Regions from separate parts of the Chryseobacterium glaciei genome, predicted to be linked through region 3. Evidence: riboswitches for the same ligand, from Rfam matches in the RefSeq annotation. Region 3 holds a riboswitch; each other region holds the start of a gene.
The links. Region 3 has a riboswitch for S-adenosylmethionine ahead of A0O34_RS07585 (SusC/RagA family TonB-linked outer membrane protein). Riboswitches for the same ligand answer to the same signal wherever they lie in the genome.
Positions count from the first base shown of each region.

Region 1 (4,338 bases), 250 kb from region 3:
GCTCCAGTTGCTATCAAACCCTGTTTTATTGAACGCAATTTTTCTTGAATTGGCAACTGCTACCACTTTAAGATCGATTTTTTTACGTCTTCTGATTTCTTCCGATGACTGTAAAACCTGTTCTATCAAAGTCTTTCCAACGTTTCCGTGTCCGATAATTGCTAAATGAACCGTTTTTGGTTTTTTAGACGTTTCAGATTCGATGATATTTTTTGCTTTTTCGTCTTGTGAAGAAGTTACCACAATATTGATACGCTTTTCGCTTCCTACTTGATTTAAAAGCAATGGAAAAACGTTGTTTCTAGCTAATTCAGCCAACACTTTATTTAAATCTTCTGCAACAAAACCTATTACAGAAACATTATTTATACTGTAAATCTGAGAAACTTTTCCCGATTTTCTTTCTGCTTCAAATTCGTCAATCAGACAATTTACCGCTTTTTCGGAATCAGCTTCCTGAACCAAAATTGATAATCCGTTTTCAATTGCCTGTTGAGAAATTACTCCAACACTTATTCTCGCTAAAGTAAGCGCTTTAAAAATTCTTCCGTCAATCCCGATTTCACCTAAGAAATCTTCCCCTTCAAATTTGATGATTGATCTGTTTTTTAAAAATTTTATTTCGTTAGCATTTTTCATCGTCTATAAAATATTTTTAATGATGTTATTTAATTGTTCGTATTCCATTAAGAAGGCGTCGTGCCCATGAATTGATTTGATCTCGTGATAGAAAACATTTTCCTTTTTTTCTTTAAGCTTTTCAAAGCACATTCGGATTTCAGAAGCAGGAAAGAATAAGTCTGTATCAACGGAGATCATGTGCATTCGCGCCTCGATTTTTTCCAGTTGAGTTTCTTCTGCGTTAATGTTCATTAATAAATGATTCATTAGCTTATAAGATTTTAAACTAAACCTTTCGTTTAATGAATTTCCGTGATAAAAAAGCCAATCTTCCGATTCTAAAAGGTGTTTTTCCTGATTGTATTTGTTTTGAAATCTATCGTTTAAAGATTGAGGTGTTCTATAACACAACATCGCATGAATTCTGGCTTTTTGCAGTGGTTTATCATTTCCATTTAATAAAAATTTCTGAACCAAGCATTGTGCATGAAGCCAATCATGAGTTTTGTAATCGCAGGCAATAGGAATGAAAATTTCGGCAAGCTGTGGGTTTTTCACCAACATTTCCCAGCCGATTCCACCTCCAAGAGAACCTCCAATAATGGCGTACAAGTTTTTTATATTAAGCTTTTCAAGGCCTTTTAAAAAGATATTCGCAATATCTGAAGGCGTGAAATCTTCATATTCATCAATTAAAAAATGATCATAGCCGTTTCCGGGAATGTTGAAACACAGAACTGTGTATTTATTTGTATCAATAACCTGATTTTCACCAATCAGCTTTTTCCACCACCCTTTTTCTCCGGAAACATCTGAATTTCCGGTTAAGGCATGATTAACTAAAATGATAGGTGCTGAAAACAGGTCTTTCCCGAAAAGCTGGTAGCTCAACGGGATATTATATTCCTTTTTGGAATTTGTCTGATACGAAAGATTAATATAGTTTAGTTCTGTTTTCAATTCTATTATACTTTTTGATAATACAATTTGAAAATGCCACTAGAAATGGCTGAAAGAACTTCAGTAAGTTATCTGTCCAAAATTATATTTGGTAGAACGTAGCACCTTCTTCGCTTGCACGAAGGGTTGCTAAGGTTTCATAGGGTCTATCCCTCAACCTTTCTTGATAACATTTTCAATATGTGAATGATCGAATGCTGCAAAGATAAAACATTTATTTTAAAAATTTATAAAAATTTAATTTAATCTCGAAAAGCCTTTAAGCAAAAGAGCTTCAGGGATATGTTACGTTTTATTCAGATTCAAAATGTTGGAATTATTTTTCAAAAAACTTACCTTCGTAATGAAAAGTGATGAAATATGAGTGTTGAAAAACAAAGACTACAAGATAAAGACTGGAAAAACTGGGGGCCTTATGTAAGCAACCGACAATGGGGAAATGTGCGTGAAGACTACAGTCCGGACGGTAACGCGTGGGGATCTACAAGTCATGATAAAGCCGAAAGTTATGCTTACAGATGGGCCGAAGAAGGCATCGCCGGAATCTCTGATCCGAAGCAGCTTTTATGTTTTGCCCTTTCTTTCTGGAACAAAAAAGATAAAATGGTAAAAGAGCGATTTTTCGGGTTGAGCAATCATCAGGGAAATCATGGCGAAGACATCAAAGAACTCTTTTATTACTTAGATAACACGCCTACTCATAGCTATATGAAGATGGTGTACAAATATCCAATTAACGAATTTCCTTACAACCAAATTATTGCCGAGAATGGAAGACGAAGCAAAAAAGAACCGGAATACGAGCTTTTTGATACTGGAATTTTTGATAATGACGAGTATTTCGATATTTTCATTGAATACTGTAAAGCTGACCACAATGATATTTTAGTAAGGGTAACAGTAGCCAACAGAAGCCAAAAAGAGGCTCCGATATTGGTTGCTCCGACTGTTTGGTTCAGAAATAACTGGAAATGGGGTTACAATATCTACAAAGGTCAATTGAATGCTTCCTCGGAAAGCTGTATCGATATTAACCACGACAGTATTTCGATTAAAAAATTCTATTCGAGAAAGAATAATTCAAATAGCGTTTTTTGTGAAAATGAAACAAATTCTCCCAAATTATACGGAACACTTTATTCCGGAAATACCTATTTTAAAGACGGAATTAATGATCATATCATTTATGGAAGTAATACTGTAAATCCAGAAAAAAGAGGAACAAAAGCTTCTTTTTTAATTGATGAAATGATTGGAGCAGGAGAATCAAAAATTTTTGATTTCCGACTTTCTCCGAATGAAACTGATGAACCATTTAATCATTTTGATGAAATTTTTAATGCAAGAATTTCAGAAGCTGATGAATATTATCATGAAATTCAACATGATGTAAACAGTGAAGATGAAAAAAATGTGCAGAGACAAGCCTTCGCAGGGTTACTTTGGAACAAACAGTTTTATCATTACAATGTTGGAAAATGGTTAAAAGGTGATCCCAATTTTGAAGCTCCGAGAGATTTCAACAATTATGTAAGAAACACGGAGTGGAATCACATGCACAACAAAGACATTATTTCCATGCCCGATAAGTGGGAATATCCTTGGTATGCAACTTGGGATCTGGCTTTTCACTGTGTTCCTTTTGCTATAATTGATGCTGAATTTGCCAAAAACCAACTTCTTTTATTAACCAAAGAATGGTATATGCACCCAAACGGGCAACTTCCTGCATATGAATGGAATTTGAGTGATGTAAATCCGCCTGTTCATGCATGGTCGTGTTTCAGGGTTTTTAAAATCGATGAGAAAACAAATGGAAAACCTGATCTTTTATTTTTAGAAAAAGTTTTTCAAAAACTGCTTCTTAATTTCACCTGGTGGGTGAATAGAAAAGATAAAAGCGGGAATAATATTTTCGGTGGAGGATTCTTAGGACTTGATAACATCGGTGCTTTTGATCGAAATATGGAGTTGAAAGACGGTCAACACCTCGAACAAGCCGACGGAACAAGTTGGATGGCAATGTATGCTCTGAACATGATGAGAATGGCGATGGAATTGGCTCAATATTATCAAGTTTATGAAGATATGGCCATCAAATTCTTTGAACATTATCTTTACATCGCTGAAGCCATGGAAAATATGGGAGACGGCAAAGAAGGATTGTGGAACGAAGAAGACGGATTTTTCTATGATGTTTTACAATTAGGAAACGGCGAAAGTGTTTCTTTACGTCTGAGAAGTATTGTTGGATTAATTCCATTATTTGCGGTAGAGGTTATTGATCATCATTTATTGGATAAAATGCCCAATTTCACCACAAGAATGGAATGGATTTTAAAAAATAAACCTGAACTAACCAAATTAGTTTCCCATTGGGAAGAGGAAGGACACGGAAGAAAGCATTTGATGAGTATTCTGCGTAAAAACAGACTCTCAAAAGTATTGACAAGAATGCTTGATGAAAAGGAGTTTTTAAGTTCTTACGGAATCCGAGCGATGTCTAAAGTATATGAAGAAAATCCTTTTGTATTTTCAGTTCATGGAAGAGAAAATATGGTGTATTATACTCCCGCAGAAAGCGACAGCAGAATGTTTGGAGGAAACAGTAACTGGAGAGGTCCGATTTGGTTTCCTATCAACTTTTTGATTGTTGAAAGTTTACAGCGTTTTCATTTTTATTATGGAAATAGCTTAAAAGTTGAATTACCAACCGGAAGTGGAGACAAAAGAAATCTTGATGAAGTTGCTCAAAAT
Region 1 is NZ_CP015199.1:1,453,697-1,458,034, forward strand. Features, by position in the region: gene A0O34_RS22575 (ACT domain-containing protein) at 1-639, opposite strand, end outside; gene A0O34_RS22580 (alpha/beta fold hydrolase) at 643-1,581, opposite strand; SAM riboswitch class I at 1,647-1,754, opposite strand; gene A0O34_RS06460 (MGH1-like glycoside hydrolase domain-containing protein) at 1,942-4,338, shown strand, end outside.
Region 1: linked by a shared signal. The riboswitch ahead of A0O34_RS22580 (alpha/beta fold hydrolase) and the one ahead of A0O34_RS07585 (SusC/RagA family TonB-linked outer membrane protein) in region 3 are both predicted to bind S-adenosylmethionine.

Region 2 (4,338 bases), 580 kb from region 3:
CTGATGACCTTACCAAAATACGTATTTCGCACTAAGAAATTGAATTTACCAATCCCGTAATTCAAACCTAATGTTGCTTTTGCTTTGGGAGAAAGAGTTTCAATAATATTAATTTGATCCGGCCCGAAAAATTCGTTTTGAGGTGTTCCTAAATTTTGAGGAAAATGGAAATCTGTGATTTTAGTTTCGGTGTAATTTCCAGCTAAATTGATGTTTAAATTCCCACCTGCTAATTTCCAGTCGTAGGAAACAACCAAATCAACCCCTTTCGTTTCCGTATCAATCGCATTGGCGAAGAATCTACCGCTTTCTGCAATATTATTTTCGCCGACCAATTCAGGATCTGATAATCTTTCGTCTGTGATGTTGCTGGTGATAACAATTCTGTCTTTTACTCCGATCCAATACCCGTCCAACGTGATGAAAAGTCCTTTGGCTGGTTTTAAAGTAAATCCAAGACTTGCGTTGACAGAAGTTTCCTGCTTTAATTTATCAAAACCAAGAACCTCAGCCGCTTTACTGTCTGTTGTGAATATTCCTTTTCTTACAATTCCGATTCCGGAAGTGGAAATATCAGCATACGAGTTATTAAAATATTGCTGTTGCAAAGAAGGTGCTCTGAAACCTGTCCCCACCGCTCCGCGAATCGCGTAATTTTTTATGAATTCATATCTCACCGCCAATTTTCCATTCAAAGTATTCCCGAAGTCGGAATAATTTTCAAATCTTGCAGCCGCATCGATATTTAATTTTTTATCTAAATCATAAGAAACATCTGCATAAACCGCAGTAGAATGTCTTGATTTTTTCAATGCATTATCTGGCGAAAATCCCATAAAAGACTGTGAGCCACCATTTCCAACAACTGTAGATCCGGGCGTTGCAATATTTCCATTGATATCATATCTCGCATAAGATGCTTCATCTCCGGCCTTGATTTGATATTGCTCAAATCTGAATTCTCCCCCGAAAGCAACATTGAAATTATTTAAGTTTTTAGAAACATCAAGATTAACGGTATTTTGAAGAAAACTGTGCGCTCCCGCATAAAAACTTGTCGGAGATTTCGCACCTAAAGAAGCATTATTAGTGTTATTAACATTATAATTGAATGTATTGCTCCCGAAAGTATTGCTTAGATCAAAAAACCAGTTGTTTACATTGTATTTCGTTCCGACAGCGTAAGAAAGATCGTACACCTGTGATTTTAAATTAGCCTGAAAACCGTTTGGATAAATTGAAGAAACAATATTCGAAGTTTCGCTAGGAAGTCTTCTAAAGCCAAAACCTTGCCCCTCTTTTAAACTAAACCCTCCAAAAGTATAGAGCTTAAAATTATCATTAAATGGATATTCTGCATTGAAAAATAACTGAGCTTGTTTTATTTGAGCATCACCAATTTGAAAGTTGAAATCATCGCGGGTTAAGCCTCTTTGACTAATCATCGCATCATCTGCCTGTTCTGCAATAGCAGGATTTGGAGCGAATTCATATGCAAAGTTATCTCCAAAAATATCTAATTTATGATTCTGCGTTCTAGTCGTTTTTCCTCTTTGACTTAATTGTAATGATAAGTTGATGTAACTTTTATCTTTTCCTAAAGAAGTTCCGTAATTGACTGCTCCCTGATAGGTTTCGCCGTCATTTCTTCCTGATAATCCGTAATTTAAACTTGCCGAAGCACCGATGTCTTTTTTAAGAATGATATTAATAACGCCTGCAATGGCATCAGAACCATATTGTGCTGCTGCTCCGTCTCTTAAAACCTCAATTCTGTCGATCGCAATTACTGGAATTGTGCTTAAATCTGTACCAACAGAGCCGTTTCCGACTGTATTTTGATAATTAACTAATGATGTTGTATGTCTTCTTTTTCCATTCACTAAAACCAAAACCTGATCGGGTCCCATTCCTCTTAAGGTCATCGGATCAATATGCTCTGTTCCATCAGAAGCAGACTGTCTCACCGCATTAAAAGAGGGAATTACATAGTTTAAAAGATCCTGAACCGTTGTTTGAGGGGCAGATTTTTGTATTTTTTCAATATTGATAACATCTACCGGAACAGGTGTTTCCAGTTTTGTTCTTTTAGCGTTTCGGTTTCCGACGATAATGACGTCTTCGATTTGTTTTTCTTTTTCAAGTTCCTGAGCCGATACGAAAACCGCTCCAAGCAATAATACAGATATGCTTAGTTTCTTCATCTTTTGTTTTTTGCAAAATTAATAATAAACCCTGACGGACAAAAATCCGCCAACAAAGATTGTCAAGAAATGGAATGAATATTTAGAATATTGCTTCACTTATCTACCCTCAATCGGGTTGGAATTAGCACCTTTACACGCTGGAATTGTGTCGGTTGCTAAGGTTTCACAGGGCCAAATCCCTCCACCTTTCTTGATAAATCTACTGCAAAGGTAGATTAATAATTTAAAACTGCAAAAATTTGTGAATGGTGAACTGTTAAAATGTGAATGGTGAATGTAAATTTTACAGCAAATAAAAAGAGAGATAATTTTCATTACCTCTCTTTGTTTAAAATATATTTATTTAATAATCATTTTCTGTATAGCAACTCCGGTTTTAGATTTTAAATGCACCAGATAGGTTCCGGTAGGATAATTAGCTTTTAATTCATAAGTTCCGGACTCATTTTTAAGCTTAATGGAATCCATTTTTTTACCACTCATGTCATAAATTATAATTTCACCGTTTTTAGCTTTATGATAAATTAATTTCGCCAAGCCGTTTTTAACAGGATTGTCTGCAATTTGAAGTGATAATTTATTTTCTGCGTTAGCATCAATTATAGATAAAGTTCCCGTATAATTTTCGAAAATTCTAAATTCTCCCGGTTGTAGATTAATGGGAGCTGTTGTAGAAGAAACTATTGATACTATTGTTATCCAGTAAATTTTTCCACTGTCCTGTGTACGGGAAGTAAGGCACAACATCTTTTTCAGAAGTATCATAATTGGCTATAACTACAACATTCTGAACAGTACTCGCCGTGTTATTGTACACGTAAATTCTTGTAATTAATCCATTCGGATCATTGAAAGGATTTGGTGTAATTGTATAACTTATCTGTCCAAAAATAAGGACTGTCATAAACAACAATACACTTGAATAAAATTTCTTCATAAAAGTTTGTTTTTTTCAACTAGTACGATATGAAAGTAAATTGTTTTTTGAGAAATTTTTGCTTTTAACTATAAAAATTCAAACTTTAGCTATTCGAAGCTCATCAATTTATAAAATAAAACCCGATGTGTATTTTTATCATACACAACGGGTTTCTGCAATTTAATAATGAACTAATATGTAAAACAAAAGGCCTCAAAAAAGCCTTTTGTTCATCAATCAAATATCTATGGACTTTAGTTTTTGCTGATTTTTTTAGAGAAAGTCTGTCCGTTCTTTAATTTCAATTCTACAATGTAAATTCCTTTTGGAAGTCCTTGCATATCGATCTGGTCATTAGAGAATCTTACATTAATTTTCTGCCCAACAATATTCATTACATTTACATTTTCAATCGCTGAATCTGCTTTAATGTAAAGAATTCCGTTGGTTGGGTTGGGATAAATTCCTAGTGTATTAAGTTTAATATCTGAAGTACTTAAACCTGTAAAATCTTTAACACACCTTACAGAAGCACCCTGACCTCTTGGAGCCCCAGAAGAAGCGTTTGCAATTGTAGTTCCTACGTAAAGATATTTTCCGCCAGTGTTTGCTACATCTGAACTCCAGAAATAACCTCTTTGTCCTACATAGGTAAATCCACCATCTGTACTGCCTCTATAACCACCTGCCGGCAATTTTAATTTACTGTTAAAAGCTGAAGTCGGATTGCTGATCGATGCTGCATTTATAGCCGATGTCCAATCTGCCTGAGAAGGCATTTTCCAACCCTGTCCGATTGCTTTACAAGGATCTGCTCCGATTGCTGGATTTACTGCTGAAGCGTTATTCGCTGTCCATTGGTCGCTTGAAGCGTTTCCACCCCACCATGAGCTTGCACTAGAACCAATAATAAATGAATTAACACCTGCCAATGCACTTGGATTATTCGTTGAAGGAGCATTAATAATTGATGAATTTCTTGCCTGATGGCCGTCATCCCATCTTCCCCATTGGAAAAGGTCTCCATAAGAATCTGCATCTGCCTGAGCAGTTGCCACCTGGGCGCTTCCTAAGTTTTGCTGAAGCCAAATTTTTCCGTCTGATCCTCTTACTGTTGTATATGTAACAGGCTGTCCTTTATAGGTAAAAGTAACACAACCCAAGTCACCAATATTAGTTCCCGGATCTGTATTATTACAAAGCTGAGAAGCA
Region 2 is NZ_CP015199.1:2,281,327-2,285,664, reverse strand. Features, by position in the region: gene A0O34_RS10245 (TonB-dependent receptor plug domain-containing protein) at 1-2,204, opposite strand, end outside; SAM riboswitch class I at 2,301-2,407, opposite strand; gene A0O34_RS10240 (T9SS type A sorting domain-containing protein) at 2,547-2,954, opposite strand; gene A0O34_RS22605 (hypothetical protein) at 2,863-3,144, opposite strand; gene A0O34_RS10235 (T9SS type A sorting domain-containing protein) at 3,381-4,338, opposite strand, start outside.
Region 2: linked by a shared signal. The riboswitch ahead of A0O34_RS10245 (TonB-dependent receptor plug domain-containing protein) and the one ahead of A0O34_RS07585 (SusC/RagA family TonB-linked outer membrane protein) in region 3 are both predicted to bind S-adenosylmethionine.

Region 3 (4,338 bases):
TTGTTAGGATCTACCCCAACCCATTCCGGAATGAAGAAATCGTAGATTGATCCTCCAACCTGTAACAGTTTTGTTCCACTTACGATTGAACCTTTTGGAAGTTTTGTGATTTCATTTTTTAAGGTGCTTAAATTAAGATCAACATTCCATTCAAAATCGCTTGTTTTAATGGGTGTTGTGAATAATGAAAATTCAAAACCAGTGTTTTTCAACTCTCCAATATTCGCCTGATAATCCGTAAAACCAAGCGACGGCGCCAAAGGCATTCCAAATAAAAGATCCTTACTCTGGCGTTGGAAATATTCTACATTACCTTTAATTCTGTTTTTTAAAATTGCGAATTCCAAACCAACATTTAAGTTAAGATTGGTTTCCCATTTCAAATCGGGAGTTGGCAATTTACTTGCAACAGTTCCTCCTTCACCTAAATTATTGTAAAAAGTATACAAGCTTTGGTAAGCATAATACGTACTTAATTTGTCATTTCCTTGTCCACCATAACTTGCACGAAGCGTTAATTGGTTGAAGAGATTTAAGTCTTTAATAAAAGTTTCATTGGATGCTTTCCAAGAACCTCCGACAGACCAGAATGTTCCCCATCTGTTTTCAGGAGAGAATCTTGAAGATCCATCCGATCTTACCGATCCGGAAAGGAAATATTTGTTCTGATAATCATATTCTGCTTTTCCTAAGAAACTCAATAATCCCAATTTATCACTGCTTCCACTGAAACCTCCTAACAAAGCTGCTGCGTCCGGTTCGTAATAATAAGGAAGTGAAAATTGACTTCTGCTTCCTGAAATCGTCTGATATTCATAATGATAAAACTCCTGTCCACCCAAAATATTAATGTGATGCTGTCCGAATTTTTTATCATAAGTTAAAATATTACTTGTCGTGTAAGAAAGCGTTCTCGAATTGGTTTTCGTTACCGAACCTCCTATTTCTGCACCTTCTCCTAATAATGGATTGGTATAATAATGACCATTATAATTCACTAAATCAACAGAAAAGCTTGTTCTGAATTTCAGTTCCGGCAAGAAAGTAAATTCTGCAAAACCTTTTCCCGAAAAGTTGTCTTCGCGGTTTTCATTTTTATCTAAAGGCAACGTTGCGGCTGGATTTTCATTCTGCAAAGCACTTGTTGGTCTGTATTTCCCGAAATCATAAATGTAATTTCCGTTTGAATCCAATTTATAACTTCCGTCTGCATTTCTTTCATAATAAGGATAAAAAGACGGGATCACTCTCGCTGCATTGATCACATTATCCGTTCTTGAATCTGATGAAGGCGGTGCTTCCTGAAGACTGTTCGTGTAGGCTAAATTCGCTCCGACATTCAACCATTTTTTTACTTCAGAATTGATCTTTAATCTTGCGCTGTACTTTTTAAACCCAGATTCTATCGCAATTCCTTTATCATCCAAATATCCCAACGAGAAAAAATAATTACTCTTTTCATTTCCTCCACTGAAATCTAAGTCAACCTGATTTCTTGAAGCCGTTCTTTGCAAAATATCTTTCCAGTTGTCATTCCATAAAGCGGTTGCACCTGTTAAAAGTTTCCCGTCTGTTCCTACAGGGCTTGGGTAACCTGCTCCATAAGGATTAATTCCCAAAGCATTCACCAAATTATCAGTTGCCATCTGCGCAGCCTGTTGAGAAGAGACTTGACTTGATTTATAACCATTTCTCAATGCTTCCCAATACAATTCGTAATATTGATCGGTGCTTACCTGCTCATAATCTTTTACTGCTCTGCTTGAAAAACCCTGACTGATATTAAAGTTCACTCGAGCCTCTCCTTTTTTACCTGATTTTGTCGTGATAATGATAATTCCATTCGCTCCTCTTGAACCGTATAATGAACTAGCCGTTGCATCTTTCAAAACACTGATCGACTCAATATCATTTGGACTGATGGAATTGATATTTCCGTCAAAAGGAATTCCGTCAACTACAAACAACGGATTGCTTGAAGCACTTACCGAACCAATTCCACGAATTCTGATCGAAGCTGTTGAACCTGGCTGTCCTGAAGAACTTACTGCCTGAAGTCCAGGAACTTGTCCTTCCAAAGCTTTTGTAATGTTGGTAACAGGCCTGTTATTAATCTTTTCACTTGAAATTGTTGCTACCGAACCTGTATAACTTGTTTTTTTAGCTTTTCCGTAAGCTACAACTACCACTTCATCTATTTCTTTCTCGCGAAGTGTATCTTTTTTTATTTCCTGACCGTGTACACTGATAATTCCTAAGAAAAATACAGCAACAGGTGGAATCCAAATTTTAGAATTAATTAAACCTTTGCTAATCATAATCAATTTTATTTATCAAATATTAAAAATTTACCCTTTGCAGAAAAGTCAGCAAAGGGCATCGATAAATACGATTAACCAAATGCTTATTGTTCCTTTAAAGGCTGAATGTAACACCTTGCCAAGAGCAGGTTGTTAAGATTTCATAGGGTCAGTTCCCTCCATCTTTCTTTATAAGCCGATCGAAATATGAATGCAAAGCTAAAAACAAATAGTCTACAAAACAAGTAGACTTTAAAATTTTTAATTATAATTTTATGAAAATTAAGTTAATTTAAGCCTAAAAAACACTAAAATAGACAGTTATAAAAAATGTTAAATTTTTAAATATGAGAAATATCATTAAAAATAATGCAAAAGAGTATTTTCACTTAAAATTAAAAATTTAAGTCTTAATTGAAAAAAGTTTTTAATTTTATAGAATGAAAATTTTAATTGTCAATGGTCCTAATTTGAATTTGTTAGGCACAAGAGAACCAGAAATTTACGGAACAGTTTCTATGGAAGATTATTTGGAAAATTTACAATCTGAATTTCCTTCTCATGAACTGAAATATTATCAATCAAATATTGAAGGAGAAATTATAAACCGTCTTCAGGAAGATGATTTTGATGCGTTGGTGATTAATCCGGGAGCTTTTACGCATTATTCTTATGCAATTGCTGATTGTTTAAAGAATATTCAGAAGCAAAAAGTGGAAGTTCACATTAGTAATATTTACAAAAGAGAAGAATTTCGTCAGAAGTCTGTAACGGCCGCCAATACTGATGCAGTTTTGTCCGGTTTTGGGATGGATGGATATAGATTGGCAGTTTTGAGCTTGAACCTTAAATAATTTTATTGACCACAGATTTTTACAAATTTACACAGATTCTATAATGCAAACATCTTTGTTGATCTGAGAAAATCTGTGGTTATTATATAAAAAATCCTCATCGTTTGATGAGGATTTCTATTTTTAGTTTATTGTCTGTTGTTGTAATTGAGGTCCGGAAGCGATAAGCTTTTTCCCTTCTTCTGTATTACAATACTGATCAAAGTTTTTGATATATTTTGCAGCAAGATCTTTTGCTTTTTCTTCCCACTCAGTAACTTCGTTGTATGTATTTCTTGGATCTAAAATACCTTCAGAAACGTTTGGTAATTCAGTAGGAATCTCCAAATTCATTATTGGAATTCTAGTTTTAGGAGCATTTTCGATAGATCCATCAATGATTGCATCAATAATCGCTCTTGTATCTTTTAAAGAGATTCTCTTTCCAGTACCGTTCCAACCCGTATTAACTAAGTATGCTTTTGCTCCGTGTTCTTTCATTTTACCGATCAATGTTTTAGAATACATTGTTGGGTGTAATGTTAAGAACGCTTCACCAAATGCTGGAGAGAAAGATGGTTCCGGTTCAGTAATTCCTCTTTCAGTTCCGGCTAATTTTGAAGTATAACCGCAAAGGAAGTGGTATTGAGCTTGGTTTTCATCCAAAACAGAAACCGGAGGTAATACTCCGAACGCATCAGCAGAAAGGTAAACAATCTTGCTTGCATGTCCTGCTTTTGAAGGCAAAACAATTTTATTAATATGATAAATCGGATAAGAAACTCTTGTGTTTTCAGTGATTGATCCGTCAGTATAATCAGATACTCCGGTGTTTACCACAACATTTTCAAGAAGTGCATCTCTTTTGATGGCTCTGAAAATATCCGGTTCTTTTTCTTCAGAAAGGTCGATTACTTTTGCATAACAACCACCTTCATAGTTAAATACGCCGTTATTATCCCAACCGTGCTCGTCATCACCGATCAAATATCTTTTCGGATCTGCAGATAAAGTAGTTTTTCCTGTTCCTGAAAGTCCGAAGAAAAGAGCAACATCTCCCTCTTCACCTACGTTTGCAGAACAGTGCATAGAAGCCATTCCTTTCAATGGAAGGTAATAGTTCATCATGGCAAACATTCCTTTTTTCATTTCTCCACCGTACCAAGTTCCTCCAATAATTTGAAGCTTTTCAGTAAGGTTGAACA
Region 3 is NZ_CP015199.1:1,700,243-1,704,580, forward strand. Features, by position in the region: gene A0O34_RS07585 (SusC/RagA family TonB-linked outer membrane protein) at 1-2,318, opposite strand, end outside; SAM riboswitch class I at 2,402-2,498, opposite strand; gene A0O34_RS07590 (type II 3-dehydroquinate dehydratase) at 2,741-3,154, shown strand; gene pckA (phosphoenolpyruvate carboxykinase (ATP)) at 3,278-4,338, opposite strand, start outside.